3 regions of the Labrenzia sp. PHM005 genome follow, and region 3 is predicted to be linked to each of the others. Evidence: predicted binding sites of a transcription regulator. Region 3 holds the regulator's gene; each other region holds the start of a gene.

What was found. The regulator LexA, encoded in region 3, represses DNA repair genes until DNA is damaged. The targets are predictions, from matches to a motif close to TGTTCNNNNTGTGTTCNG.
Region 1: a site for LexA is predicted at 4,138-4,155, ahead of parE (DNA topoisomerase IV subunit B). Genes of this name have one in related genera too.
Region 2: a site for LexA is predicted at 2,548-2,565, ahead of FJ695_RS05765 (helicase-related protein). Genes of this name have one in related genera too.

The regions. Positions count from the first base shown of each region.
Region 1 covers NZ_CP041191.1:3,906,964-3,917,422, forward strand. The annotation lists gene FJ695_RS17705 (DEAD/DEAH box helicase) at 83-1,522, opposite strand; gene parE (DNA topoisomerase IV subunit B) at 1,970-4,045, opposite strand; gene FJ695_RS17715 (tetratricopeptide repeat protein) at 4,647-5,504, shown strand; gene xth (exodeoxyribonuclease III) at 6,361-7,143, opposite strand; gene FJ695_RS17725 (iron-sulfur cluster assembly accessory protein) at 7,273-7,614, opposite strand; gene FJ695_RS17730 (deoxyguanosinetriphosphate triphosphohydrolase) at 7,746-8,984, shown strand; gene argS (arginine--tRNA ligase) at 9,083-10,459, shown strand, end outside.
Region 2 covers NZ_CP041191.1:1,281,382-1,291,840, forward strand. The annotation lists gene FJ695_RS05765 (helicase-related protein) at 1-2,366, opposite strand, end outside; gene pyc (pyruvate carboxylase) at 3,189-6,629, shown strand; gene FJ695_RS05775 (GNAT family N-acetyltransferase) at 6,643-7,152, opposite strand; gene FJ695_RS05780 (glutamine amidotransferase) at 7,201-7,956, opposite strand; gene FJ695_RS05785 (TerB family tellurite resistance protein) at 8,040-8,513, opposite strand; gene FJ695_RS05790 (imelysin family protein) at 8,824-10,086, shown strand; gene FJ695_RS05795 (di-heme oxidoredictase family protein) at 10,168-10,459, shown strand, end outside.
Region 3 covers NZ_CP041191.1:3,626,396-3,636,854, reverse strand. The annotation lists gene FJ695_RS16455 (hypothetical protein) at 1-576, opposite strand, end outside; gene FJ695_RS16450 (helix-turn-helix domain-containing protein) at 1,051-1,596, shown strand; gene lexA (transcriptional repressor LexA) at 1,927-2,643, shown strand; gene FJ695_RS16440 (ComEC/Rec2 family competence protein) at 2,697-5,129, opposite strand; gene gltX (glutamate--tRNA ligase) at 5,263-6,687, shown strand; gene gltA (citrate synthase) at 6,916-8,211, shown strand; gene FJ695_RS16425 (PAS-domain containing protein) at 8,454-9,611, opposite strand; gene FJ695_RS16420 (response regulator) at 9,667-10,459, opposite strand, start outside.

The DNA.
Region 1 (10,459 bases), 280 kb from region 3:
GCCTCAATTCTTAGCCTCTAAGATCTGACGTAAGGTTTAAAGTCGGGTTAAATCTCCTGTTAAAGTCACCAATATCCCAGAGTTAGGATGCTTTTTTCGGCCGGGGTTCGCGCAGCAAGAATGCTGGGATGTGCACACCTTCGCTGAAAGCAGGGGCGGATTTATCGGACCGGGATTTCTTGGAAGTAGATTTCTGAGAAATGGTGGAAACTCCTGCAGTTGACGGCTTTACTTCAACCGCTTCTTCAGCGGAACTTGTCTCATTGCGGCGGCGGGATTGACCCCGTTTTTTGGCGGGTTTAGCCTCTGCCGCTTCGTTGTCGTTGCTCGAGGCCGTTTTTGACGTTTTGGAAGTGCGGCGCTTGGCTTTGCGTTCTTTGGCAGCGGCTTCGAAGTCAATTGATTCGCCAATCCAATCAATGGATTGCTTTGTGAGCTCTTCAATTGCTTTCAGATATTTTTGGTCGCTGTCAGTCACAAGCGTGTAGGCAGTGCCAGAACGGCCGGCGCGTCCGGTGCGGCCAATCCGGTGGACGTAATCTTCCGCATTGATCGGAATGTCGTAATTGAAGACGTGGCTGACTTCCGGAATGTCCAACCCGCGGGCCGCGACGTCACTGGCCACCAATAGCTTGATGTTCCCTTTACGGAAATTCTCAAGCATCATCATACGGGTTCGTTGATCCATGTCGCCATGAAGCGCACCAACATTGTATTCGTGGCGCTCCAGGGACCGGAACAGCGTCGAAACATCGCGTTTGCGGTTGCAGAATACGATCGCGTTCTTCAGATCTTCAGCATCTTCCAGAAGTTCGCGCAGCGTGGCGCGTTTATCGTAGTCTTTGGAGGCAGATGCTTTCAGCCGCTGAGCGACGTTCTCAGATGTTGAAGATGTTGGAGCAACTTCAATGCGGGCTGGGTTCTGCAGGAATGTTTCCGTCAAACGTTGAATTTCCGGCGGCATGGTTGCCGAGAAGAACAGAGTTTGGCGGGTAAACGGGATCAGTTTGCAGATCCGCTCAATGTCCGGAATGAAGCCCATGTCGAGCATCCGGTCGGCTTCATCGATCACCAGAATCTCGACGCCCTGCAGAAGCAGTTTTCCGCGTTCGAAATGGTCGAGCAGGCGACCAGGTGTAGCGATCAAGACATCGGTGCCCCGGTCAAGCTTCTTATCCTGGTCGGCAAAAGAGACGCCACCGATCAAAAGCGCAACGTTGAGCTTGTGGTTGGTGCCGTATTTCTCGAAATTCTCTTCGACCTGAGCAGCCAGCTCGCGGGTCGGCTCCAAGATCAGAGTGCGCGGCATCCGTGCACGGGCCCGGCCTTTTTCCAAGAGCGTCAACATCGGCAAAGTGAAACTCGCCGTCTTGCCGGTTCCCGTCTGGGCGATGCCAAGAACGTCCCTGCGTTCAAGAACTTGCGGGATCGCACCTGCTTGAATGGCTGTTGGATCTTTATAACCTGCCGCATCAACTGCAGCGAGGACCTTCTCGCTCAGACCGAGAGTATTAAATGACATGGAGCACTTTGCCCGAATGTTGTGATGTAAAGGCCGCAGCTCATCTCGAGCCACCCTACGCCGATGTGCGCACACACTACATTTGTTCGCTTCCAAGTCAATGCATTGGCGAGGTTAAATGTTAGAAATGTTCAGTATTTCTGCGCGTGTTTTGCCATCTCAGTTAATAGGCTTTCTTAATTTGCCTTAAAATGCGGCTTCCACGATCAGTGAAAGTACTCAAATGACTTAATATTAGCGTATTCACTAATTTCAAAACCCAAAGCGTGTGGAGGTCCGGCTAGTGTAAATGGCGTTTGATTGAAATCGGTTTCCGCATTTTGAAATCACAGATTTTAGCGCTAAGCGTGATGCTTCCGTTTCCCAGAAAACGGGACACGCTCTCAACAGTCAAGGGAGTAGCGGTCTTGTATGGGCCCATTTGTCGGTTGGTTTATTAGAACCTTCCTAAATGTCCAAATCGTCCGCAAATTCGGCATTGTCCTGAATAAAGCGGAAGCGGGCTTCTGGTTTGTTGCCCATGAGCCGTTCGACCGTGTCATTGGTATCAGCAATTGCGGTTTCATCGACGCTGACTTTCAAAAGCGAACGTTTGGACGGATCCATCGTCGTTTCTTTGAGCTGCGCCGGCAGCATTTCGCCCAGACCCTTGAAGCGGCCGATCTCAACCTTAGACTTGCCTTTGAAGGCCTTTGCCAGAAGCTCATCTTTATGCATGTCATCGCGGGCATACAGAGTTTTTCCACCTTGGCTCAGGCGGTAAAGTGGCGGAACGGCGAGGTATAGATGGCCGCCGCGGATCAGCTCGGGCATTTCACGATAGAAGAAGGTGATAAGGAGCGAGGCGATGTGGGCACCATCGACGTCCGCATCGGTCATGATGACGATTTTTTCGTAACGAAGATCCGGTTCTGCATATGCGGATCGTGTGCCGCAGCCGAGGGCCTGGATCAGATCCGCTAGCTGCTGATTGGCGGCGAGTTTGTCGCGGCCAGCGTTGGCAACGTTCAATATCTTCCCGCGCAAGGGAAGGACCGCTTGATTGGACCGGTTTCGCGCCTGTTTGGCAGATCCGCCCGCCGAATCGCCCTCCACGATGAAGAGCTCGGTGCCTTCGGATTGGTTGGTGGAACAATCGGCCAGTTTTCCCGGAAGGCGCAGCTTGCGGACAGCCGATTTACGCGCAACATCTTTTTCCTGACGGCGGCGCAGACGTTCCTCAGCCCGGTCGATCACCCATTCCAATAGCTTGTTGGCTTGGTTGGGGGAGGCGGTGAGCCAGTGATCGAAAGCATCGCGGACTGCCGTTTCAGCGATCCGGGTCGCTTCGTTGGTCGCGAGTTTGTCTTTGGTTTGGCCGACAAACTCAGGCTCGCGGATGAAGACCGACAACATGCCGCCAGCGGACGTCATGACATCATCGCCTGTGATGATGGACGCCTTCTTGTTGTTGACCAACTCACCATAGGCTTTGAGGCCGCGCAGCAGCGCATAGCGGAAACCGGCTTCATGGGTTCCGCCTTCCGGTGTGGTGACGGTATTACAATAAGAGCTGATGAACCCGTCGCCGGCAAACCAGCTGACGGCCCATTCGACAGACCCGTGTTTTCCGGTTTTGTTGGTACGTCCGGCAAAAACCTCGTCAACGACGCGGCGTTCCTTGCCAAGCCGTTCTGCCAAAAAGTCCTTTAGACCGCCGGGGAAGTGAAAGACGGCTTCGGCCGGGGTTTCGTCTTTTTCGGAAATGAGTTCAGGTGCGCAGTGCCAGCGGATTTCAACACCGCCGAACAAATACGCCTTGGACCGGGCCATTTTCAAAAGGCGGGCAGGCAGGAATTTTGCACCTTTGCCGAAAATTGTTTCATCCGGCTTGAAGCGGACCATAGTGCCGCGACGGTTCTGGGTATCGCCCACAAGCTCCAAAGGACCTTGCGGATGGCCGCGCCGGAAAACTTGGCGGTAGAGTTTGCGGCTACGGGCGACTTCGACAACCAGCTCTTCGGAGAGCGCATTGACCACTGACACGCCGACGCCGTGCAAGCCGCCGGAGGTCTCATACACCTTACTGTCGAATTTACCACCCGCGTGCAGGGTCGTCATAATGACTTCCAACGCGGACTTGTCTTTAAACTTTGGGTGCGGATCGACTGGGATGCCGCGGCCGTTGTCAGTAATGTTCAGATACCCATCAGCGCCCAAGGCGACATCAATCCAGGTCGCGTGGCCTGCAACGGCCTCATCCATCGAGTTGTCGATGACCTCGGCAAAGAGGTGGTGCAGCGCCTTTTCGTCGGTTCCGCCGATATACATGCCCGGCCGCCGCCGTACGGGCTCCAGGCCTTCCAGAACTTCAATGTCGGCGGCCGAATAGTCGCCGCTGTCGGCAACAGCTTCTGGCTTCTTGCGGGCCGAGGCGATGTCGGTCACGGGCGCGGGCGGGGCCACGTCTGCCGGTGCGGTGTTTTCTTCCACCGGAGTGGAGATGGCCGCGTTGCCTGCAAAAAGATCGTCTTTTCCGCTCATTGCGTATCGCCTGATGGGTTTCTTGGTTCTGGTTACTGGGGCTATATGCCGTATTTCAAGGCCGGTCCTACACCGAATCACATTCAAGTTTGAAGTACAAACGAAGAACAGCCAAGGATTTTGGCGAAAAGCCCCCGTTTTCCCCAACGTTGACTGTTTTTTCGGCCAATGCGGGCCTTTTGCCGGGACAGAAACTGATCGTCAACCAGGTTGTGTTTTGATCACCGCGTGCTGGGGGAGGGACGATTGTGCTCATTTGGCAACAGTTGCCAGCAAAGTGCCGCCGTGCCTTCGCGGAACCACTTGATGCCAATGTTCGGCCATGTTTGCGGTACACCAGTTGCGGTTAGACGGAAGCAAACATTGTTTCCGGCGTTGGGACTTGTGGGTCTTCAAGGTCTTAGACCGGTTTGAGCTGATCGGTGCCAAAAGCCCAACTTAGGCCAGAATGATTGGCCATATATGAGTGAAGCAGGATGCGCGTTCAAAAAAGAACCAGTCCCGGCTTCTAAACCTCAAGCGGGTGCTTGGGATAGATTGTAAATGGGACAGAAACGCCCGTTACGGCAGGGGCCGTCCGGCGGAGAATAGTGTAAACGGGATGTACAATAAGAAGACAAAACGTCAGCACTTGACCAAGGCCGGTGTCCTGATAGGCGCTGCGGCGCTGATGTTGGCTGCTGTGCCGGTCCAAGCCTTCGATGGCAAGCCTGCTGCACCCGGTCCGATTAATCCATCGACACTGTCTCCCAATGAGGCTTTGCGGGCAGGTGCACGCCAGTATTATTCCGGCGATAAGACAGCTGCGATATCTTCTCTGCAATACGCTGCGGAGAATGGACAGGCGATGGCAGCTTGGAAGCTCGGCGACATGTATGCAAAGGGCGATGGCGTTCAAGAGGACGACTACAAGGCGTATCAATATTACAGCCAGATCGTCCGCGCCCACGGTGATGACGGACCGGAATCCCCGGATGCGCCCTTTGTCTCCAGCGCATTTGTGGCGCTTGGCACCTACTATCTGAACGGAATTGAGGGGGCCGTCCCGAAAGATATCGGTCAAGCCCGGCGGATTTTCACCCACGCAGCGTCTTATTTCGGTGATGCAGCTGCCCAGTATCATCTCGGCCGCATCTATCAGGAGAGCAATCGGCGGATGGCTGTGCGCTGGTACAATCTGGCTGCTCTGAAAGGCCATGTCGGAGCTCAGGCCCGGCTGGGCGAAACATTGTTCTCGCTTGGCTCATCGGACAAGAAAAAGGCGCGCGGCCTGATGTGGCTGACCGTGGCCCGTGAACAGGCCAGTGGCCATGATGCCAATTGGATCAATGATCTGCACGAACAGTTTTTTGCAGTTTCTCCCGAACCTGTCAGGGAGAAGGCGCGTTCCATGGCCGACACTTGGATTGAGCGCAATCGGCCGGACACACTGACCGCCCAACAAGTGCCGACGCAGTAGTTTTCTGATTTTTTGGGATTTAGTTCGGAAGCCCGAATTGGTGTGCGGTGTATTCCGCACATCATACCAGCGGCAATTTCCTCAAAACACTGGCTCGCTCATCAACGGATCAGGCGAGGCCTGTTGAATGAGCTTTTGTTCCAGTGGCGTCAACAACGCTTGCGGGCAGGGGGACTGGCTCATTTGCCAGGATGTGTTGTTGAGTACCATGGAGCAGGTCGCAATCCGGGTGCTCGTCCCACTTCCCAAACATATTGAATCGCCAATGCTGTAGTCTTGGCCTTTGTAGCGGCAAGTGCAGGGAACGTCTGGATTGGTCGCCTGCTGGGCGTGGGCGGTAGACATCAGCAAGAGCATAGCACCAAGAGCGGCCGCGAGTGATATTGCAAAAGCATCAGAGATGGGGTGGAGCCGCACGCGGCGCCAGTAGAAATGCCCGCGGATCGCCGGTGCGGGCGGAAGGCGTTTGTCCGTTATCCCATTCCCTAAAGGGTAGCATGAGCACAGCGTTCCGCAAAAGGTATATATTTGCGCCTATTTTCAATTTCGTTTGAGGATAGGCCGTGCGGACGAGATGGAGATGTATTTCGCCGGGGTCTGCTGAGTTCAAGACCAAGAAAATTTGACGCAGGTGATGCTGGTGCATCATCAAGGTGGATTTTCGCAGAGGTTTGAGCGCTGCAGGACCGACCCTTCGGGTATGACAAAGGGCGTTAATCTAGCGCAGACAATCCCTTGACCGTATCACCGATACCTTCTGCAGGTCTTTCCACTCTATCTTTCGCCCTTTGTCACACGAAATGCGTCTCCAATTCGTCCACACGGCCTAGCGCTGCGTTGAAACGTAGGCGCCGGTCTATGCCGCCAACTGGACCCAAACAGGCACGTGGTCAGAGGGTTTTTCCCACCCGCGGACATGTTTGTCGATGCCGCAGCCGAGCAGTTTGTCGGTAGCTTGGGCGGACATCAAAATATGATCAATGCGGATGCCGTTGTTCTTTTGCCAGGCTCCAGCCTGATAATCCCAAAAGGTGTAAGTGGCTGGTTCTGCGGTACAAGCACGCACGGCTTCGGTCATGCCAAGATGGGTGAGTGCCCGGAATTTTTGGCGGCTTTCGGGCTGATAAAGCGCATCCTCTGTCCAGTTTTCCGGGTTTCTGGCGTCAATTGGATCCGGGATGACGTTGTAATCACCGAGCAATAGAAATGGTGTCTCTTCCGCCAGACGCTTTTCGGCATGCACCAGAAGGCGATCCATCCAGCCCAGTTTATAGGGAAACTTCTCCGTCCCCAGCGGATTGCCGTTCGGAAGATAAAGACAGCCGAATCGGACAACCCCTTCACCGAGGGTGACACTCGCCTCGATATAACGGGCTTGTTCGTCCTCATCATTGCCGGGCAGGCGGCGTTGAACATCCTCTAGAGGTGTTTTGGAAAGAATGGCGACGCCATTAAATCCTTTCTGGCCGTGGGTTTCGACGTTGTAGCCAAGGTCTTCAAACGGCTGACGTGGAAAGTTCTCGTCGACTGATTTGATTTCCTGAAGACAGGCAACGTCTGGCGATGATTCTTTCAGCCATTCCTGGACAGTTTCCAGACGGGCTTTAACCCCATTGATGTTCCAGGTGGCGATTTTCATGAGCAGTCCCCGTGCATTGCTGAGCCGCATCATAGGCAATTGCGTTCACTTGTCGCCAGTGAACTGAAACTATGCCCAGGGGTTTTTGGGTTTGTGCTCAGTGCGTCCGGCAGAAAGGACCGCAAAAAGTCAAATTGTAAAACTGGTTCCGCAACCGCAGCCAGCAACGGCGTGCGGATTGTTGATTTGAAAGGCCTGGCCCATCAGGTCATCTACAAAATCTATCTCCGCACCGCCCATATATTGCAGAGAAATGGAATCGATCAGAACAGTTGCGCCGGGGTTCTCGATCACCAGATCATCATCTTCGCGGGAATTGACCACATCGTACTTGTATTGAAGACCCGAACAGCCACCGCCTTCTACGCTTACCCGCAGCATGCTACCGGGCGCTTCGCCGGATAAAATCTTGGCAATACGCTTGGCAGCGCTTTCGCTGACTGTTACTCGATTTTCAAGCATTTCGGTCATGGTCTACTGACTCGCTGGGACAGCCCCTTTAAAGGGTGCGGCAAATTGGACTTAACCGGATAGTTAAGATCTCAAGGCACAAGCGTCAATGTGTGGAGCTGGAAACGGCACTCTCAACAGGGGACGGGGCGGTGAACGACAATTGGAAGCAGATCCAGGCCGATATTGGGTATGGAGCGCAAACACTCGCCAAATTTGCCCAGAATCCGACCAAAAGCCGTGGCCGGCTTTTCCCTGAACCGGAAAGCCCGACTCGAACCCCGTTTCAGCGGGACCGGGACAGGATCATCCATTCTTCCGCTTTCCGGCGTCTGAAACATAAGACCCAGGTGTTTGTCTATCACGAGGGCGATCATTTCAGAACACGGCTGACACACACGATTGAGGTTTCTCAGATCGCCCGCTCACTGGCCAGGGCTTTGAGGCTTGATGAGGACCTGGCTGAATGCTTGGCTCTTGCCCATGATCTCGGGCACACGCCTTTTGGCCATGAGGGCGAGGACGTCATGCACGAATGTATGGCGCCCTATGGCGGATTTGATCACAACGCTCAATCGCTGCGTGTCGTGAGCCATCTGGAACACCGTTATGCCGACTTCGATGGCTTGAACCTAGCCTGGGAAACCCTGGAGGGCCTTGTCAAACACAATGGACCTCTCGTGGATGGCAGCGGAGCGCCGCTTGGCAAGTTCAAGGACAGCGAGCTGCCATTTGCGATCCGCGAATACCAAAAACAGCAGGATCTGATGCTGGACACCTGGCCGAGTGCAGAAGCGCAGGCTGCGGCCATTGCCGATGACATTGCCTATGACGCCCATGATCTGGACGATGGGCTTCGGGCCGGGCTGTTTGCCATCGATGATATGCGTGACGTGCCGTTCCTGGCCGAAATCCTGGCTGAGGTCGATCACAAATATCCGGGTCTTGAAGAAACCCGCCGTATTCATGAGATTGTCCGGCGATCGATCACCCGGATGGTTGAGGATGTGATCCAGGAGGGGTTCCGCAACCTTGCTGAGGTTGCGCCGGAAAGCGTTGAGGATATCCGCAATGCCGGCAAGTGCCTGGTGGGTTTTTCATCGTCCATGACACCGGCGGAGCGGGATGTGAAAAAATTCCTGTTTGCCCGGGTGTACCGGCATGAAGATGTTTTGGCCGTTCGCCGGCTGGTGGCGCGTGTGGTGCGGGAGCTGTTTGCAAAGTTCTTGGCTGAGCCGGATTTAATGCCAAGCCCGTGGGATGCGGGGCTTGCAGACCTGGATGAAGAGGACCGGGCAAGGCGGGTATGCGACTATATTGCCGGCATGACGGACCGGTATGCGATAGAAGAACACCGCAGATTGTTTGACGACACACCGGATTTGGGGTAGGCGCAGGGGCAAATTTTGGATCCCTGCCGCGCCAAAGCCCAATTCTTCGGTGCGTGCGGGGCCTTTGTGTTTGAAGAAACAAACCTGACCGGTGCCTAATGAACATCTTTGCCGAGTTCACGAAACGCGTGAAAAAGTGTCTGGAAGCTCTTGATCTAAAAGGACCGGATGGTTCTTCGCCCGATTTATCGCGCGTTGTGGTCGAGGCGCCGCGCGACCCGGCTCACGGCGACTTTGCAACCAATGCTGCGATGGTTCTGGCCAAGCCGCTCGGGATGAAACCACGGGATTTGGCCGAAAAACTGGTCGCAGAACTTGCCAAAGATCCGGAGATTACAGAAACGACCGTGGCTGGCCCCGGATTTATCAATCTTCGTGTGACGCAAAGCGTTTGGCAGAAGATTCTGGGCAGTGTTTTGGCCGACGGTCTTGGGTTCGGCGGCACCAAGTGCGCAAACCCGGCCAAGGTCAACGTTGAATATGTCTCGGCCAATCCAACCGGTCCCATGCATGTCGGCCACATCCGCGGCGCGGTGGTGGGCGATGCGCTCGCCAATTTGCTGGCTTTTGCCGGCAATGACGTTGCCAAAGAATATTACATCAACGATGCCGGGTCGCAGATTGATACGCTCGCCCGCAGCGCCTTCTTGCGCTACCGAGAGGCGCTTGGCGAAGACATCGGAGAAATTCCGTCAGGTCTTTATCCTGGCGATTACTTGGTCCCGGTCGGAACTGCGTTAAAAGACGAGTTCGGTTCCGAGTTGCTCAGCCAAGAGGAAAGCGAGTGGCTGCCGAAGGTCAAAGAACGGGCGATTGCCGCCATGTTAGACCTGATCCGCTCTGATTTGGCCGCCCTAGGCGTTGAACACGAGGTTTTCTTTTCGGAAAAATCGCTGCATGAGCGGGCAAATGGTGCGGCTTCGAAAATCGATCAGATGCTGGATGGTTTGCGCAGCAAGGATCTGGTCTACGAAGGCACATTGCCACCACCGAAGGGCCAGGTGCCAGACGATTGGGAAGACCGGGAGCAAACCCTATTCCGCGCTGCCGATTTTGGGGATGACACGGATCGGGCTTTGAAAAAGTCCGATGGGTCCTACACCTATTTTGCAGCCGATGTTGCGTATTTCGAAGACAAGTTTCGCCGCGGGTTCCAAGAAGCAATTTACGTTCTGGGCGCCGACCATGGGGGCTATGCCAAACGCCTTCAGGCCGTTGGGCAGGCGGTCTCGGGTGGCGACACCGAAGTAATTGTCCGTTTTTGCCAGCTTGTGAAGCTGATGCGGGATGGCGCGCCGGTCAAAATGTCGAAGCGTTCCGGCGACTTCATTACACTGCGGGAAGTGGTTGACGAAGTTGGCCCGGATCCTGTCCGCTTCATGATGCTGTTCCGCAAGAACGACGCACCGCTTGATTTCGACTTCAAGAAGGTGACTGAGCAGTCGAAAGACAACCCGGTCTTTTATGTCCAATAC
Region 2 (10,459 bases), 2.3 Mb from region 3:
CCGCCGCCCGTTTCGATTGCACCTTCTGGTGGTGCGACCTCTGCGTCGAGCGGTTTCCAGGCAATCAGTGGCCGGATCAGATCCGCCAGACGTTCCAGAATATCGACCCGGACAGCCCGCGGGCCGCAGACCCGAAAGCCAACGACTTTGTAAAGCGCCTGGTTGATCTCGGGATTAACCGGGATAGAGGTGCGGCCGGAAGCGGACAGCTGCGGCAGTTCTTCCATGCCGTTCATGTCCAGAGACCCGTGCTTCAAAGCCCAGAGTTGGGCGAGCAGCTGGCTAGGAGCCGGTTTCAAGAGTGCAGGAACAAAGATCGTGTAAGCGCCGAAGCGGATGCCGTGTTTACGCAAAGATGCGCGCATATCCTGATCGAGCTGGCGGATTTCGTCGGCAGCATCTTGCCGTTCCAAAATGCCAAGACCTTCGACGATCCGGAATGCGATGCCGCGGGCCAGACCCTCGAGGCCTTCCCCGGTCTTTAAATCTGCAAGCGGTTTGAGCAGTGTTTCGATCTGCGCTTTGACCCAGAGGTCCAAACGGTTTTGCACGGTGTCGCGGGCCGGTCCGGTCAAGTGCTCGTCGGCGAGCAGCAGAACGGTTGGTGCCAACACATCGTCACTGGCTGACAATTTGGCCACCGGTTCTCCGCGCCAGCGGATGGCACCTTCTGAAGTCAGGACAAAATCACTGTTTTCAGATTTGCCAAGCTTGTCTGCACGGGACTCGATTTCCGTGGTCAGGGCTTTTTGTGCGGCAGCACGAACCGTCTTTTCGTCCGGGCCTTCGGCCGCCGCATCAGGGGCAAACCGGAAGCCAAGCAGATTTCCGATGTGCTGACCTTCGACGAGCACATCCCCACTCGATGTAATTTCCGCTTCCAGCATTGCGTTCTCTCTCAAACGTCGCATCAATACACTTGTCCGCCGATCCACGAACCGCTGAGTCAGCCGGTCGTGAAGGGCGTCAGATAGTTTATCTTCTATGCCTCGGGTCACGCCCTGCCAATGGGCCGGATCGGCCAACCAGTCCGGGCGGTTCGCGACATACGTCCAGGTCCGGATATGAGCGATCCGGTTCGCGAGTGTGTCGATATCACCATCTGTGCGGTCTGCGAAGGCCAATTGACGGGCGAACCAATCATCTTCAATCGCATTTTCGCGTATCAGGTGGGTGTAGATCGTGGCCAAAAGGTCCCCGTGGTTGGCCGGTGCAATCTTGCGGTAATCCGGCACCTGACACACATCCCATAGCAATTCGACCGCTTTTGCCCCCCTTGCCATGTCATTTATTGCGCTGTCGCGCAACAAATGTTCAAGGGCGGTGATGTCGTCACCGGTTGGCGCCCGCGCCAAACCGTCCTCTTTCGGGGGTAAATCAAGGCTTCGGCGCAGATTGGCTGAGGACGAAAAATCCAACGAACTGTTGCGCCATTGCAGCACTTTTAGGCTGGCGAAGTGATGGCTTTCGATCTGTTCGATCAAATCATCGTCCAAAGGATCGACTCGGCCTGTTACGCCAAAGGTGCCGTCTTTGGTGTGACGGCCGGCGCGGCCGGCGATCTGGCCCATCTCCGATGGAGTTAGCTGACGATACTGATAGCCGTCATATTTGCGGTTGCCGGCAAAGGCGATGTGGTGGACATCCAGGTTCAATCCCATGCCAATGGCGTCGGTGGCGACCAGGTGATCGACATCACCGTTCTGGAAGAGTTCCACCTGGGCATTACGGGTGCGTGGGCTTAGCGAGCCAAGCACCACCGCGGCGCCGCCACGCTGGCGCCGGAGCAGCTCGGCAATCGAATAAACCTCATCCGACGAAAAAGCGACGATAGCCGACCGGGCTGGCAGGCGGGAGACCTTTTTGGATCCCGCATAAGACAGGATCGACATGCGCGGACGGGTGATGACATTGAGGCCCGGGAGGAGTTTTTCCAACAGCGGCCGGGCAGTCGCCGATCCCAAAAGCAGGGTTTCAGAACGGCCACGCAAATTCAGGATCCGGTCGGTGAAGACGTGGCCGCGGTCGAGATTTCCGGCCAGTTGGACTTCATCGATAGCCACGAACTCGGTGTTGAGATCGAGTGGCATGGCTTCGACCGTCGACACCCAAAAGCGGGGCTTCTTCGGAATGATCTTCTCTTCGCCGGTAATCAGCGCGACAGACTCAGTTCCGGAACGTTCGGCAATGCGTCCATAGACTTCCCGCGCCAGCAATCGGAGAGGCAGGCCAATCAAGCCGGACGGCTGGGCCAGCATGCGCTCGATTGCCAGGTGGGTTTTCCCGGTGTTGGTGGGCCCTAGGACGGCGGTAACCGTGCGGGATCGAGCGCTAGGGGGTAACGGCAGAGTATGGGGGCGGAGCATGGAGCTGGTGCGATCAGAATTCTTCATAATTCGGCAGGCCTGGATTGGCCGCCGTGTCTCTCAGGAATAAAACCCAGAACATCATGGCGCGTGTCTACCATAGGCCAGGTGGGCCTGTCCTGCCCTTTTTCGCCGCGCCCATGTTTCCGTAGGTGCAAAAATGAGATTGAAATTTTCTGTGGAGAACGACTCTGGAACAAATCGAAACCGAATCGCGGACTCTTTTGGATTCAGGATTTGTTCCCTACGAAATGTGGATCTGAAACACCCTAGCGCCACGAAATGCTGAATCTGGCCAGTTATTTATGGCAAGTCACCTTGGTTTTCGGTTTAGAGTGCAGAAGTGTGTCAATCATTAATTTCCGGTTTTTTGATTGGGGAGCACAAACTGCAGTCCCATTTACCTAAGTACACAGGCAGAACGAATCGCTGACGAATCGCTGACAGGGTGATGTTTGCGGTTTGTTCCTACTGTATCTTGTATGTATAAGGGCGGAGAGGCCCAAGAGCAGTATTCAAAATTCTCCTCGATTTTAACAATACGAACGCTGTATTTGAGCGTCTGTGTCAGATTGGGCCAGTCATGGTTTTGCGGCAATGCGGTAAAACTGGACGCCAGTTTCGAAAATTTTTTGCCAATTCGCCTCGTCCCTAGGGGTAAAGAATGTCCAGACTTTTCTATGGATTATGGCCTTTTCGGAAAAAATATTTCTCCAAATAAAAAAAGGACAAGCATCCTGCCCCTTTTCAATTTGCTCCGACCAAAGTAGAAACTTGCCGAAATCGACGTAATTTTTGCGGGAAATTAGGGGGAGTGGGCGTTTGGCGATAACAAAAATTCTCGTTGCAAACCGTTCGGAAATCGCAATCCGGGTTTTCCGGGCCGCCAATGAGCTGGGCCTCAAAACCGTCGCGATCTATGCTGAACAGGATAAATTGGCGCTGCATCGGTTCAAAGCCGATGAAGCCTATCAGGTTGGCAAGGGGCTTGGCCCAATTGAAGCCTATCTGTCCATCGACGAGATTATCCGTGTTGCCAAACACGCCGGTGCTGATGCCATCCACCCTGGGTATGGCCTTTTGTCCGAAAGCCCGGAATTTGTTGATGCCTGTGAAGAAGCGGGCATCACCTTTATCGGTCCAAAGTCTGAAACCATGCGCCGTCTCGGCAACAAGGTTGCTGCCCGCAACCTGGCGATTGAAGCCGGTGTTCCGGTTATGCCGGCGACCGATCCGCTGCCGGATGATCTGAACGAGATCAAAAAACAGGCTTTGGAGATCGGGTATCCGGTGATGCTCAAAGCCTCTTGGGGCGGCGGCGGCCGGGGCATGCGCGTGATCCCCGATGAAGCGACGCTGGAAAAGGAAGTTTTAGCGGCCAAACGGGAAGCGAAAGCGGCCTTCGGCAAGGACGAGATTTATCTTGAAAAGCTGGTTCAGCGTGCCCGCCACGTTGAAGTACAGATCCTCGGAGACGGCGAAAACGTCGTCCATCTTTATGAGCGCGACTGCTCCATCCAGCGCCGCCACCAGAAAGTGGTTGAGCGTGCACCCGCGCCCTACCTGGAAGAGGAAAAACGCAAAGAGCTGTGCGAATACGGCCTGAAAATCGGCCGGGCTGTGAACTATCGCGGTGCCGGTACCGTTGAATTCCTGATGGATGCTGATACGGGCGCCATCTACTTCATCGAGGTGAACCCTCGCGTTCAGGTCGAGCATACGGTGACGGAGGAAGTCACCGGCATCGACATTGTTCAGGCGCAGATCCACATCGCGGACGGCGAAAAAATCGGCACGCCAAAAAGCGGTGTCCCGGCTCAAGAAAACATTCGTCTGAACGGTCATGCGCTGCAGTGCCGCATCACCACGGAAGATCCGGAACAGAACTTCATTCCCGATTACGGTCGCATCACCGCCTATCGCGGCGCGACCGGGTTCGGTATTCGTCTCGATGGAGGCACCGCCTATTCCGGCGCTGTGATCACGCGCTTTTACGATCCGCTTCTGGAAAAAGTCACGGCCTGGGCTCCGACGGCGGAAGATGCTCGTAAACGCATGGATCGTGCCTTGCGCGAGTTCCGGATCCGCGGCGTTGCAACCAACCTGGTGTTTTTGGAAAACATCATCGATCACGCCGATTTCCGTGCGCAGAACTACACGACCCGATTCATTGATGACACGCCAGCGCTGTTCGAACAGACGAAACGTCAGGACCGCGCGACCAAGCTTTTGACTTACATCGCAGATGTGTCGGTCAACGGCCACCCGGAAACCAAAGACCGCGTACGTCCGCCGAAGGATGTGGCCGCACCGATCGTTCCGGATTTCGGTGACGACAAGCCGAAAGGCACCCGCGAGCTTTTGGACGAGCTGGGCCCGAAAGGCTTTGCCGACTGGATGAAGGATCAAAAGCGGGCGCTGATCACTGATACCACCATGCGCGACGGTCACCAGTCCCTGCTGGCGACCCGTATGCGGTCTCATGACATCGTCAACATCGCCGAAAGCTACGCCACCGGCCTTCCAAGCCTGTTTTCGCTGGAATGCTGGGGCGGTGCGACCTTTGATGTGTCCATGCGCTTCCTGACGGAAAGCCCCTGGGAACGGCTGCATCAGATCCGTGAAAAAGCACCGAACATCCTGCTTCAGATGCTGCTGCGTGGCTCCAACGGCGTTGGCTACACCAACTACCCGGACAATGTGGTCAAGTACTTCGTCCATCAGGCGGCAGAAAACGGCATTGACCTTTTCCGCGTGTTCGACTGCCTGAACTGGGTGGAAAACATGCGCGTTTCCATGGATGCGGTCCAAGAAACCGGCAAGCTCTGTGAAGGTGTGCTCTGTTATACCGGCGACATGCTGGACAGCGCCCGGCCGAAATATGACCTCAAGTATTATGTCGGCCTTGCCAAAGAGCTGGAAGCTGCTGGCGCTCACATCCTCGGTATCAAGGATATGGCTGGCCTCCTGAAACCTCAGGCGGCCAAGGTTCTGGTCAAGGCATTGAAGGACGAGGTCGGCTTGCCGATCCACTTCCATACGCACGACACCTCCGGCATTGCGGCTTCCACCATTCTGGCGGCAGTGGAAGCCGGGGTTGATGCAGTCGATGCAGCCATGGATGCGCTCTCCGGCCTGACATCTCAGCCGTGCCTTGGCTCCATTGTTGAAGCCTTGCGCGGAACCGATCGGGATACAGGTCTCGATGCCAAGACCATTCGGCAGATTTCCTTCTATTGGGAAGCTGTGCGCACGCAGTACCGGGCCTTTGAAAGTGACCTGCGCTTTGGAGCCTCCGAAGTCTACCTCCATGAAATGCCCGGTGGTCAGTTCACCAACCTGAAGGAACAGGCCCGTTCGCTTGGTCTTGAAACCCGCTGGCATGAAGTGGCGCAGGCTTATGCGGATGCCAACCAGATGTTCGGCGATATCGTCAAGGTGACACCGTCATCCAAGGTGGTGGGCGACATGGCGTTGATGATGGTCAGCCAAGGCCTCACCGTTGCCGATGTTGAAGACCCAGCCAAAGACGTTGCCTTCCCGGACAGTGTTGTGAAGATGCTGCATGGTGATCTTGGTCAATCTCCGGGCGGATGGCCGAAGGCTCTACAGGATAAGGCTTTGAAGGGTGACAAGCCGATCGCGGTTCGCCCGGGCTCTCTGCTCGATGACGCGGATCTGGACGAAGAACGGTCCGATGCGGCGGCAGCCACCGGCCATGACATCGACGACACCGAGCTGGCGTCCTATCTGATGTACCCAAAAGTCTTCACCGACTTCGACAAGGCGCAGCAGCAGTACGGCCCGACGTCTGTTCTTCCGACACCGGTCTATTTCTACGGCCTAGAGCCGGGTGATGAGATCTTTGTCGACCTGGAGCCGGGCAAAACCCTTGTTGTGCGCTGTCAGGCAATTGGTGAGACGGACGAGAAGGGCGAGAAAAAAGTCTTCTTCGAACTCAACGGTCAGCCGCGCAACGTCAAGGTTCCGGACCGCGCCCATGGCGCTGTCGGCGCTGCTGCCATGCGCAAGGCTGAAGACGGCAATGCGTCTCATGTCGGTGCGCCGATGCCGGGCGTGATCTCCACGGTCGCGATTGGCGCCGGTCAGGAGGTAAAGGCCGGCGACGTGCTCGTCTCCATCGAAGCCATGAAGATGGAAACTGCACTTCACGCCGAGCGGGACGGCAAGGTCGCAGAGGTTCTGGTCACTCCCGGTGCGCAGATTGATGCCAAAGATTTGCTTGTGGTGTTTGAGGCTTAAGAGGTGTTGAGGGTCAGGCCATAGCTTCTATGGCCTGACTTAGCTTCTTTTTCATACCAACTTTTTCCAGGTGGATTTCCAAGATCGGATCTTTTCGGCGCTCCTGCCATACAATCTGGTAACCCAGATGCTGGTAGAGGCCGAGGGCCCGAGTGTTTTGAGCAGCTACTTGGATTTCACTTACAGAAAACCCTTTAGCGGCGATTGTGGCTTCGAGTTTTCTTATGAGCGCTGAGCCAATACCCCGGCCTTCAATTTCCGGATCCACCCAAAGATCACTGATGTGATTGTTGTGGTCTTCGCAGGCGGCAAATCCGGCAATTTTCCCGTTGACATCGGCGACCAGGACCGTTTCTCCCATTGTTTTCAGAAATGGTAGGAAGGGATTGTCCTTGCAGATCCGCGCGTAGACATTTTTAGGCACCAGTGGGCCGACACCCTTTTGCCAAGCCCGCAGACCAACATCTGCAAGGCTTTCTATTTCTGACGTGTGGGCTGGGCGGAGAACGAGCGTTTTGGTCAAAGATCTAAACTGGTTCGAGGCTGACTGGAGTATTGAGTGCCAGCAAGCCTACTCCGCAGCTTTCAAGCGGGAGCGTTGGGCGGGGGCTTCGGCGGTGCCAATCCACAGATCCAGGAACCGGTCCAGCCATGTCCGGACCGCTGCGTCGTAGACAAAACGTCCAGCAAAATGATCGCGCCGCTGCTGCGCACCGGGCAGTTCCATGCGTGGAGCGCCCTTGGTGGTCCATTTGACCATCATCTGATGGGTGAGTTCTGGGTGGAACTGGATGCCGTAGGCGGCGGGGCCAACGCGGATAGCCTGGTTCGGGTAGGTCGGGCTGGTTGCCAGAAGCTCGGCTCCGGCCGGGCAATCGAAGCCTTCGCGATGCCACTGATAAACCTTTTGCGGCCAGTCCATCAGGTCTTTGCCAGCATCCGTCGGCTGCAGGGGATAATAGCCGATTTCGACCATCTCCTCCTTGTGGCCGGCGACTTTACCGCCAAGGTGTTTGACCATCATCTGCGCGCCCAGGCAGATGCCGAGAAACGGCGCCTCTTCTTTCAAGGGCACGTTGATCCAGTCAATTTCCTTGTGAACGAAGCCATCCGGATCGTTGGCACTCATCGGGCCGCCAAAAATAACGGCGCCTGCATGATCGCGCATGGTATCGGGCAAGCTATCACCGAAGCGCGGTTTGCGGATGTCGAGCGAAAAGCCCCGTTTTATGAGTTCCTGACCAACACGTCCGGGTGACGAGTGTTCCTGGTGCAGGACGATCAGCACTTTCGGTCGGGGAGTTGCAAAGTCAGACGTAAAATCCATGAGATTCAATATGGGCGAGCGCTCTGAAAAAATCGAGTCCTTTGCAAGTCTGGATTGTAGAAATCCAAATTTCTCGAATTTGACTACGCTTCATCCGGTTCTGGCGCGGTTTTAGCCACCTTGTGGCGCAGCACCATCCGGTCGCGGGAAGAAACGCCGAGAAGCTCGGCTACTCGCCAGATGGTGTTGTCCTCAAATTCGTGGACATGGCCGTCGGCGTAGACGATCTCCCACATCATTTCGATGATGGCGAGGCGTTCGTCTTCATTGGTGGTGCGTTTCAAAACGGATGTGAAGCCATAAAGATCGACAGCTTCTTCATCGCGCTGTTTGGCAGCTGCAATCAGTTCGCTGGTGTCTTCATCACTCAACTCGTAATGGGCTTTCAGAATCTGCCGGAGTTTTTCGCTCTCGCTGTCTTCGATCACGCCATCGATATCGACCAGGTGAAACAGGAGTGCTGCGGCCGCGAGACGTTTGTCGTCATCGGCAAAGGTCTTTTTGCCACTGTCTCCGAATGTGATTTCCCGGACAAAGCTCTTCAGCGCGTTCAACATGCGTAGTTTTCCTAATCAGCCAATCTGCAGTAATTGCCTAATGTTGCGACCAGATCCAATCCCTCTTTAGCATCAAAGAGTTGGCAGCGCATTAAAGCACTTTCAAGGTATGTGAAAAGTTGTTTTTTTGAGTCATGTTTTTTGAATCGTTCTAAAGTATTGATTTTTTTAGACTTTATAACTTGACTTTTTGTCTCATGAAATGTTTCACCAAGTCGGACGGCGCGTCGAGCGCTGTAAGACCTCATAATTTTGCAAGTAGTCAGTATCGACCGGCTGACCGCATTGCCTTGGTTTTAGGAACGACCCTATGAAATCCATCAAGCTCGCTCTTTTGGCAGCAACAACCCTTTTGGCAACTCCGGCTATGGCCGCAGCTCCCGCCGATGTTCTTTCCACGTATGGCGACATTGCGCATGCCAAGTTTGCCGACTCTCTGGCAACGGCAAAATCTTTGAAAGCAGCAGTCGACAAGCTGATTGCCGAGCCGAGCGAAGCCAACCTAGAAGCGGCCCGCGCTGCTTGGGTTGCAGCACGTAATCCTTATCAGCAGACCGAAGCCTACCGTTTTGGCAATGCGATCGTCGACGATTGGGAAGGTAAAGTGAACGCCTGGCCGCTGGATGAAGGCCTGATCGACTATGTCGACGTTTCTTATGGCGATGAATCAGAAGAAAACGATTATTATGCTGCCAATGTGATTGCCAATCCGACCCTGAAAGTTGGCGGCGAAACCATTGATGCCAGCAACATCACTGCATCGCTTCTGTCTGAAAAACTGCAGGAAGCCGGCGAAGTGGAAGCCAATGTGGCCACTGGTTACCACGCGATTGAATTCATGCTGTGGGGGCAGGACCTGAACGGCACGGACAAAGGCGCTGGCAGCCGTCCGGCAACCGATTTTGACACTGCCAACTGTACTGGCGGCAACTGCGAGCGCCGGGCTCAGTATCTGGCCGCTGCAACAAACCTGCTGATTTCCGATCTGGAAGAAATGGTTGTGGCCTGGGCGCCGGGCGGAGCAGCCCGCGAAGACCTTGGCGGTAAAGGGGAGGCTGGCGGTCTGGCAACGATCCTGACCGGCATGGGCTCCCTCTCTTATGGTGAGCTGGCTGGCGAGCGCATGAAGCTCGGCCTGATGCTGCATGATCCAGAAGAAGAGCATGACTGCTTCTCCGACAACACGCATATGTCGCACTACAACGATGTTGTTGGCATCCGGAACGTCTACTTCGGCGAATACAAGAGCCCGCTCGGCAACGATGTCAAAGGTGCATCTCTCGCCGACATGGTTGCCGCCAAAGACGCTGCGCTTGCGGAAGAAATGAAGACCAAACTCGACGCGACATTGGCAGCATTCGAAACCATGAAAGCGCGGGCTGAAGGCGGCGAAGCCTATGACCAGATGATTGGTGAAGGCAACGCAGAAGGCAACGCTGTTGTTCAGGCAGCCATCGACGCACTTGTTGATCAGACCGCTTCGATTGAGCGTGTCGTGAAGGCACTTGAGCTTGAAGAAATTGCCTTTGAAGGCTCCGACAGCCTGGACAATCCGTCCGCTGTTTTCGAATAGGACCACTCTTGGCGGGCAGTTCAACTGCCCGCCATTATTATGACCAGCTGGAATTGGGGCTCCGGCAGGACGGATACTAGGATGCGAATTTTGGACAAGGTCCCAGGACTGAGCGCCCTCGCTGGCGCTTGTATTGTTTTTGCCGGTTTGTTTTATGCACCGGCTGTGGCCGACGAATTGTTGAGCCACCGCGAGGATCTGTCGGAAGAAGACAGGGCCAAGGTCTTGAACGTGCTGCCGCTCGCCACGGACTTTTCCAAGGCCGAAGGTTTTGAGCGGATGCAGGGCGGTGCGGGAACCTCCCGGAAGCGGATCAACCGCGACGCCTTTTCCCACTCCAACGCAAATCTGACGTTCGAGCAGGAGCGGGACT
Region 3 (10,459 bases):
CTTGCATATCCGGTCCAATTCCGCGGGCGTCTCTAGACGGATACCGTTGGCGACCGTCACCGTCTTCAAATACTCGCTGGCCAGAACAGCGACAGTCTTTCCAGTCGCGCCGCCCTTGATCAGCCCCCTCACCTGCTGGCGCAAACCGTCAGCAATTTCGGCTTTGGTCGCATCATCTATCCGCGCCAACGCCGCCCGATCCCATTCGCGGGAGACAAAACAACGTGACTTGCCACGGTCAGAGCGTTTTGTGCGTTTTAGGCCGACTGGTCCCACAGCTTCATAGAGCTTAATCCAAGTATAGATTGTTCGCCGTTTCAGAACGATAGGGGTCCCAGACCAATCGATGACTGTATGTCCTTGAAGTTGCGCTATTACCCGACCGCGCTCAGCCGATCTCGGTTCTGTCTCCAGCAATTCCTCAAATGTCCGCCGAAACCATGTGACCTTGCGGCTAAATTCAGATGGACTTGAATGCTTGGCAAGACCCGCAGGTTTGTCCTCAAGCCTTGCAGGCTCAATACTTTGGTCCTGAAGAGAGCGCGGCAAGCTGAATGCGCTAACTTCATATGACACACCAGACCGTCCCCCGGTTCCCTGAACCAACCTCACTTCAAGGTTCTGATTCCGCCAAGGTTTTCCGGCATGTGCACGCTGGAGAGCTTGCCGCGCCTTGCGTGTTGATATTCCAGAACGTTCTGCAAATTCTCGAACGTTCAGCCACATTGGGTATCATCCGGGGCTATCAGACCAGCGGCAAGTCTAATCCGAGCAGCAAGCGCAATCGCATTGTTACTCTTGTTCTGGCCAGTCAGAGACTGTTCGGCAGTTCGCCGTACAATTCCGTTTGCGCTGCACCATGCATTCAACGATGTCCCTTGTAAAACAAAGCCTGCACGAACGTTTCGAAGAAGAATGTTCGTGGTTTTTAGGTTTTCGCGTTTCATGCTACTAAATCCAAGAATCCGCAATGCGCAGATTAAATGACTGCGATTCGCAGATGTCAATATTTTTTCTGCCTTATGCAGATTTCCAGTGAGAAGATAAGAATTGAAGATCAACGCGACGCAAGTCATTGATAGAGTAAAAAATGCTCTCAACCTCAAAACAGATTTGGCCGTATCTGAATATTTTGAGGTATCGAACAAGACTGTTTCATCCTGGAAAGCAAGAAACTCGATTCCGCTTGAGTTTCTGTTGCAGGCCTGTGCCGGAACTGGAGAAAAGATAGATTACTTTCTCTTTGGAGAGGCATTACAGCGACAACAGTCCGAATTGATTGAAACTGCCATCGATGATTTCCGGATAATAACCATGAAGCTAACTGGCGAACGGATCCTCATCGAGCTTCTGGAACAGCACGCCCCCGAAGAACTTGCTTTCATGGAAGCGAAGGAAATTCAGGCAGAAGGTGAATCCATAGGACTGGCGATGTTGATATTTGCTGAATTCATCGAACGAGAGAAAAAGGCGTTGGTGGATAGCGGGCGCATGACCAACGAAGAGTTCAAAGAATATATCCGAAATGTCGACCGATACGACCTCCCGTACTTTGCACGGGCGATCAAACACCGAAACAAACAGGGTCCGCAATAGGTCCGCAGTCGAACACTCCAGGACCGGAAGCGTCTAACATCGAAGTAAATTCTCCATTTGTTTTCAATACGTTCCACGTTTTATTTGCACTGACTGATATTGCGGACCCTACGGTCTGCAATCGATGATCACCCAACCTTTTGAAAACAATACGCTCTTTGAACTCTTCTGCCATTTATTTACGGCCAGATAAACCGCTTCCAGTGCCGTTTAATTCTGACAGCTACAATTAGAACAGTAAGAGAACGTTTACCCTTGCAGAACACAATGAGAACAGGTAGGGTGTTCTTGATTTGTACCAATTGATCCTCAAGATCAGGGGAAGCTGATATGCTGACGCGCAAGCAGTATGAACTGCTCATGTTCATCCATGAAAGACTGAAGGAAACTGGGGTGCCGCCGTCTTTCGATGAAATGAAAGACGCGCTCGATCTGAGGTCCAAGTCCGGTATTCACCGGCTCATCACAGCTTTGGAAGAACGCGGTTTTATCCGCCGTCTGCCGAACCGGGCGAGAGCGATGGAAGTTGTCCGCCTGCCCGATTCGATCGCGCCGGGCCTCGGCAGCCCGCGGCCGCGCGGCAGTTTTTCTCCCGAAGTTATCGAAGGGTCGCTTGGAAAACCAGCACCCGCGCCAGTCGCAGCGCCTGCAGCGGTTGCAAGTGCGGCAACGGAAATCCCGGTTATGGGCCGGATTGCCGCCGGTGTTCCAATCGAGGCGATCCAGACCCACAGCCACTCCATCAGCGTCCCGCCGGAGCTTCTTGGCAAAGGCGAACATTATGCGCTTGAAGTGCGCGGCGATTCCATGATCGACGCAGGCATCTTGGACGGCGATACGGTTTTAATCCGGCGAATCGACAGTGCTGACAGCGGCGACATTGTCGTGGCGCTGGTTGATGATGAAGAAGCCACTTTGAAGCGGCTGCGCAAAAAAGGCGCATCGATCGCACTGGAAGCGGCCAATCCGGCCTATGAAACTCGGATTTTCGGACCGGGTCGTGTGCGTGTTCAGGGCCGTCTCGTGGCGCTGTTTCGGCAATACTGAGGCGGGTCCTTTTTCAGCTCAACAGGTTTTGGAATTAATCTTCTCCGCAAGGTCTATGGCTTTGCGGAGGATTTGGCTTTTGACCTCAAACTAGCGCGGGTTATTGTGCCTGGCCGGTTCCAGGGCCGCGGTAATCGGGGAAGAGCATAAACCACACGTTTGATGCCGGGTATTGCGTCTCTTTGATTGGTGGCCCGCTCTAATGCCGTCTTTCCGGACCAGCCGCTCGCAGACCCATCGGACGGTTCCAGCCAAATCGAAACAGCCCCTCTTTTTTCCCGAATAACTTGATCCAAAATCACGCTCGATTGGCAGAACCCAGGCACGATTTTATCGGTCGCGATAATATCTGCCTTTTGGCAATCTTCGAAAAGAGCCTGCACCGTTTTTGACACACCGATTTTGAGCGGTATCGGATCCGAGTAACTTTTGTCATTAGGCGGATATGCGAGCACCACACATCCGTCAGGATCACATCGGCGCTGAACCGAACTCATCTTGCGCGACTTAATCGCCCCCAATCCTTCACCCTCCCCCTCAAGCCAGATTTCAGCGGCAAAGGACTTGCGGACATGGGAGAGGCGCAGATCTCCTTGCCTATCGCGAGCAGCGAGTTGCGGCCCTGCCGCCGCGATTTGAATATCGGGCGCGCGCGACAATGTCATAAGTGTTATGGCGGCCCCCAAGGGAACCAGACTGAAGCTTCGAATTCGGCCAGGCGCGAGCAAACAGACAAAGAGCGCAGCCATCAACAGAGCAGCAGGCGCTGCCCCTAACGTTCCGATCCGGCCCGCGTCCGGGGCAAGGTTTTCGGTAAAAGTTGCGACATCAATCAACATCCCCAGACCAGCGCTCATCACCTTCAGCGGCACAGCACTGAGGCCAAAGGGCATCAAGACAAGCGCCAGAACCCCCATGGGCATAACAACCAGAGAAAACACCGGCATACCCAGCATATTCCCGACGATCCCATAAGGCGCGACCCGGGAGAAATGGTAAGCCCCGATTATCCCGGTCGCAGCTCCAGCAACCAGAGCAGTGACGAACAGCCCAGCAGCCCATTTGGCGATGCTCACACCCAGCCGGGCCGGAAGAGACCGAGGCTTTGAGGAAAAACCAGCTTCCTTTTGTTGGCGCCGCCAAAGGTCGTAAACCGCGATCAAAGCAATCACGGCCGCGAACGACATTTGAAACCCGGGATAAAACAGCCTTTCTGGTGCCAACAACAAAAGAAACAGCCCAGCCAAAGCAGCCGTCCGCAAGGTCAATCCGCGCCGCCCGGTCAATATGCCCAGAAAAACCAGGGCGATCATGATGAAAGACCGCTGGGTTGCCACCGACGCCCCAGAGAGCAGCAAATAAAAAACCGCAGCGCCGAGCGCCAACAGCGCCGCGACTTTGTGCAACGGCCAACGCAATGCAAACCCGGGAAGGAGAGCCAAGACCCCGAGTGACACCGCGTAAGCACCGCCAGCAAAAAGAGCCATGTGCAGCCCGGAAATCGCCAGTATGTGCGCCAATCCGGCAGCTCTGAGGCTTTCCTCTGTTTTTTCGTCGATACCGCTCCGATCTCCGACGAGAAGCGCAACGGAAAGCGACTTTTCCGGACCGTCCGGCAAGACAGCTGAAATCCGCTGCGCAAGATATTTGCGCAGATGATCGATGTGCCGTTCAACCTGCCGTATGAGCGTCGGAGGTTGTCCGCTGATTTTTTTTGGAGGGCCATATGAAAACCCGGTCGCGCCTATTTTTTGAAAATAGGCGCGGAAGGAAAAATCATATCCGCCCGGAACGACCGGCCCCATTGGCGGAAACAACCGCGCGCGAAGCTGCACCCAGTCGCCCGGAGAAACTTCTGTATTCACAGGGACCCGCAACCGGACCCGTTCTACAAACACTCCGGGTTTAACGATCCGTCCGTTGACCGCCGACGCTTTTAGAAGAAGCCGCTTGCCGGATTGCCTGTGCTGAAGCTCCAGAACTTCTCCGCGCAGCGCCACGGTCATCGGTTCAAGAAGTCTGGGCGTCTCAATGGCCGCCGTCCGAAATGTTGCCGCACAAAGCCCCGTAAAAGCGGACAACAATAGTAAGCCGATTTTTGAGAAACCGGAGCGGCGGTTGCGGACAGTAGCAGGGAAGCAAATCACAACACAAAGTACCGCCAAAACCACCCAGCTTGGTTCGTCCGGCAGCAAACTGTAAATCAGTATCCCGCCTGCAAAGGCAAACCCGGTCCACAGCAGCCCCTGGTTTTGCACCAAGCGCTCCAACTCGTCCGGCGCCGGCAGCCAACGGGTTTTCGCCTGTTGGTTTTTGCGGTCACGCTTTTGCAAATTGCGCGACCTTAGAAAGGCACCCCAGGGCGATCCCCGGTCCTGTGATGCCCTGTTGCCGGAAACAGTATCTATTACACTTGGGTCAGTGGATTTAGCGCCGGCGCCTCGCTCGCCGTAATAGTTGAAGCCGGTGCCATCTTCACGCGCCACCCCTGCTCCCTTCGCCGGACCTGCCAATCATGGCAAAGCCTATTTTGCCTTGGGCGCGCCTGTGTTAAGACCGCGCCACTATTCGTCAGGCGGTTGGACCGCCTCATTCTGACAGAGACTTTCAAAAAGCACCATGGCACAAGATATCGTCACGCGTTTCGCCCCATCTCCGACCGGGTTTCTTCATATCGGCGGCGCCCGCACTGCGCTGTTCAACTGGCTTTTTGCCAAACATCACGGCGGCAAAATGCTGCTGCGGATTGAGGACACAGACCAAGCCCGTTCAACCCAGGAAGCGGTTGATGCATTGATGGATGGCCTCTCCTGGCTTGGCCTGGATTGGGACGGCGAGCCAATCTCGCAGTTTTCCCGTGTCGAACGCCACAAAGAAGTTGTCGATCAGATGCTGGCAAATGGCATGGCCTACCGCTGTTATTCGTCTCCAGAAGAAGTCGACGCCATGCGCGAAAAGGCCCGTGCTGAAGGCCGTCCGCCCCGTTATGACGGCACTTGGCGCGAGAAAGACCCGTCAGAGGCACCTGAAGGCGTCGATCCGGTGATCCGCTTGAAAGCACCGCAAGAAGGCGAAACGGTCGTGGACGATATGGTTCAAGGCCGGGTGGTGATCCCGAACAAGGATCTGGACGATTTTGTCTTGATGCGTTCCGACGGCACACCGACCTACATGCTGGCGGTCGTCGTCGACGACCATGATATGGGCATCTCCCACATCATCCGCGGTGTCGATCACTTGACCAACGCTGCCCGCCAGACGCTGATCTTCAATGCCAATGGCTGGGACGTGCCGAAGATGGCGCATATTCCGCTGATTCACGGACCGGATGGCGCAAAACTCTCCAAGCGCCATGGCGCAACTGGCGCGGAAGCTTACCGGGCACTCGGATACTTGCCGCAAGCGATGCGCAATTATCTCGCACGGCTGGGCTGGAGCCACGGCGATGAAGAAATCATTTCCCTTGAGGACATGATCCAGTGGTTCGGCATGGACGCGGTCGGTCAGTCCGCCGCCCGATTCGACTTCAAGAAGCTCGAAAACCTCAACGGCCACTATATGCGCGCCACCGATGACGGTGAGCTGCTGGACCATTGGAAGGTCTATCTGGCCCATGTAGACGGCGGTGCGGACGTGCTCGCATGGCTGGCCGAAGCCGGCAATACCCAAACGGCGCTCACCGCCCTGCCCGGCCTCAAAGAACGTGCCAAAACCCTGGTCGAATTGACCGACAGCTCATCTTATTTGTGGCGCCAGCGTCCGCTGGAAAACGACGAAAAGGCAGTAAAAATCCTGACTGACGACGCCCGCGCGGTCTTGGGCGACCTGCACGGTGTTTTGTCTGGTGTCGCGGATTGGGACGCTGAGCCGCTGGAAACCGCGGTCAAGGCCTATGCTGAAGGCAAAGAACTGAAACTTGGCAAGGTTGCCCAGCCTCTGCGCGCCGCGTTGACCGGCCGGGGTACTTCTCCCGGTATCTATGATGTTCTGATCGCCCTTGGCCGGGACGAATCCTTGGCCCGGATAGCCGATCAGGCTCCTTGATAACGGTCAAGGCGAGAGTTTCCATTATTTTTCAAGCTTCGGCACTGCCGCAAACCGCTGCATAAACGTCTTTGACCAAAGCGTTATATGCACCAGCTTGCGGCAGTGCGGCAAATGGGCTAGGCAAGACGCGACCATTCCTCCAGCACTGTCTGGCTAAAGCGTTAGGTCTTGGTTCAAGACCTGCGGCTGGCCGGTGCAATGGGTAACAAACAGGGGGTTTTCTGAATGGCCGACAACAACGCCAAGCTCAACGTCGATGGTGGTGATCACAATTTCGACGTCCTTGACGGATCCATCGGACCGTCGGTTGTGAACATCGCGTCCTTGTACAAGGACACTGGCATGTTCACGTACGACCCGGGCTTCACCTCGACCGCATCTTGCGAATCCAAGATCACCTACATCGATGGCGACGAAGGCACGCTGCTCTACCGCGGCTATCCGATTGAACAACTCGCCGACCATGGTGACTTCTTAGAATCTTGCTATCTGCTGCTTTACGGCGAACTGCCGACGAACGCGCAGAAAGATGACTTTGTAGATCGTGTGACCTACCACACGATGATCCACGAACAGATGAACCGGTTTTATGCCGGTTTCCGCCGTGACGCCCACCCGATGGCGATCCTGTGCGGTACAGTCGGCGCACTGTCCGCCTTCTATCACGACTCCACGGATATCTCTGATCCGCACCAGCGCATGGTTGCCTCCTTGCGCATGATCGCGAAACTGCCGACCATGGCCGCAATGGCCTACAAGTACCATGTCGGCCAGCCGTTCGTTTATCCGCGCAACGATCTGTCCTATGCAGCCAACTTCCTGCACATGTGCTTTGCGGTTCCGTGTGAGGAGTACAAGGTGAACCCGGTTCTGGCCCGCGCTATGGACCGTATCTTCATCCTGCATGCCGATCACGAGCAGAACGCATCGACCTCGACCGTCCGTTTGGCTGGCTCGTCCGGTGCAAACCCGTTCGCTTGTATTGCAGCCGGCATCGCCTGCCTTTGGGGTCCTGCCCACGGCGGCGCCAACGAAGCAGCGCTCAACATGCTGTCTGAAATCGGCTCTGTTGACCGCATTCCGGAGTTTGTTGCACGGGCAAAAGACAAGAACGATCCGTTCCGTCTGATGGGCTTCGGCCACCGGGTCTATAAGAACTACGACCCGCGCGCCAAGATCATGCAGAAGACCTGTCACGAGGTTCTGGGCGAACTCGGCATCAAGGACGATCCGCTGCTCGACATCGCGATGGAACTGGAAAAGATCGCGCTCAACGATCCTTATTTTGTTGAGAAGAAGCTTTATCCGAACATCGACTTCTACTCCGGCATCACCCTGCGGGCACTCGGCTTCCCGACAACCATGTTCACTGTGCTGTTCGCTCTGGCCCGTACCGTCGGCTGGATCGCTCAGTGGAAAGAAATGGTGGAAGATCCGTCCCAGCGCATCGGCCGTCCGCGCCAGCTCTACACCGGCGCAACAAAACGCGATTATATTCCGATCGATCAGCGCCTCGGCTGATTGAACACAAAGACAAAAAGAAAAGCCCCGGATCCTTGATCCGGGGCTTTTTTGTTTGGCGCAAGGTCAATTCGCCCCATTTGTCTCAAGGGTCTATGTGTCGATTGTTTTGAGCTTTCCAAGATGATCCGAGTTCCGGGGAGAAACGTCTCTTTGATTGTAAGGACCCTACAAGCCTACACAGGGAATGTATCAGCACTTCCAGAGGTCTGCTGTTGGGTTCTTACGAGGCGCTCATGAACCTAAGATTGTGAGCCAAAATCTTGACATGGAATTGAAAAAACAAATTTCGTCCCCTGCCCGACTATGCTTTCACATTCGATGGTGCCAGCCAGTTTTTGAGTGATTATGTTGTAAACAATATGGAGACCCAAACCGGTCCCTCCACTATCCCGGTTTGTTGTAAAGAACGGTTCGAAGATTTTATCCAGAACGTCCGGCCCCATACCTTTACCGGTGTCCTTGTACTCGATCCGGATACCCTCATCCTGATGCTGCGCGGAGATTTGAATGGTCCCGTTGAGGTTCGACTTGCCCTCAAAACCATGGATGAGGCTGTTCATTATTAAGTTGGTTGCTATCTGAGCCAAAGATCCTGGATAAGTCTCCATTGATAACTCATCAGGAATGTCCAATATCACTTCAATTTTAGTTTTCTTCAGTTTAGGGTTGAGACTGACAAGAATTTCCTCAAGGTATTTTTGTAAATTTATTGTCCGTTTCTCTTCTGATGTTTGATCCACAGCAACCTGCTTAAAGCTTTTAACCAGCATTGCTGCTCTGTTCATGTTGGTTTCCAGGAGCTTGGCTGATTGCTCTGCGGTTGAAAGAAAGGACGTAAGGTGTTCTTCATTGAGTTCACCAGACCGAAACAGGGCACCTATTTCAGCAATTTGGGTCTGGAAATAGGAAACTGCTGTTACGCAGATACCCAACGGGGTGTTTATCTCATGGGCAACACCGCCGACCAAGGAGCCAAGGGAAGCCATTTTTTCGGCTTCAACCAAATCTCGCTGCGCTTTTCGTAACTCGGTAATATCTGTGTAGGTTGATACAAAGCCCTCTTCTACCGGCGTGCCAATAATTTCAATAATCATCCCATCCGGCCGCACTCGCTCGAACTTGTGAGGAGAGAACTCTTTTGCCAGCTTTAGCCGTTGACTTACTTGTTCATCTATATCACCCGGGCCGTACTCCCCACGCTGCGCATTGAAATAAAACAAGTCGCGCATGAGGGTCCCGGGCTGACAGAATTTGCTTGGGAATTGCAGTAGTTCGGCAAATCTGTGATTGCAGGCAACAAGAACCAAGTCTTTATTAAAAAAGGAAATACCATGTTTTGTATTTTCAGTAACAATTCTAAGAACACGGCTTTGCTCAATTTCCTTTTCATCATCCATCAAGAAGCCCTACCCCTCTATAATAAAAGCGACATATTATGAAATACTCTTGCATTCATGGGTATCTACGTTGAATTTCTTTAATCTCGTCAATATTTTCCAGAACAAGGTCCACTAAGTTCGGATCAAAGTGCCTTCCTCTCTCCTCCAACAAGAACTCCACAATCTGGTCGAATGGCCATGCTTTTTTGTAACAACGGTCACGTGACAACGCATCAAGCACGTCGGTAATTGCGGTTATCCGACCAGCAAGCGAGATCTCCTCGCCAGATTTTCCATTCGGATAGCCAGTACCATTCCATTTTTCATGATGTTCAAGAGCTACCCTAGCTCCAAGGTTCAAGATTTCTCTATCCGAGTCCCCCAACAACTGGGCACCAAGAGCTGAATGGCTCTGCATGACCTTCCATTCTTCGGCAGTGAGTTTGTCAGGTTTATTTAAAATAGAATCTGGAATGCCGATCTTGCCCAGGTCATGCATCGGAGAAGCATGCTTCAATAATTCCGCATCTCCCGCGGACATACCGGCTTTCAAGGCAAGGAACTTGGAAAACTCCGCGACTCTTTGCACATGGTTTCCGGTTTCTTTGGACCGAGTCTCAACGGCTTCGCCGAGGCGATAAACGAGTTCCCTCTGCGTCTCCTCAATTTCAACTCTCAGATTCAAATTGTCGAACGCTATAAGGGCGTTTTGACAAATTAAATTCATCATCTTTCTTTCCGAAGGATGATTATATTTCACTCCTGAAATTATTAGTAGGTTCCGGTGTCCATCTTTAGTGGTCAAGTAGGATATAAATAGATCATCCGCTTCTAAACTACCAACATCATCATCGATACAAGTTAAT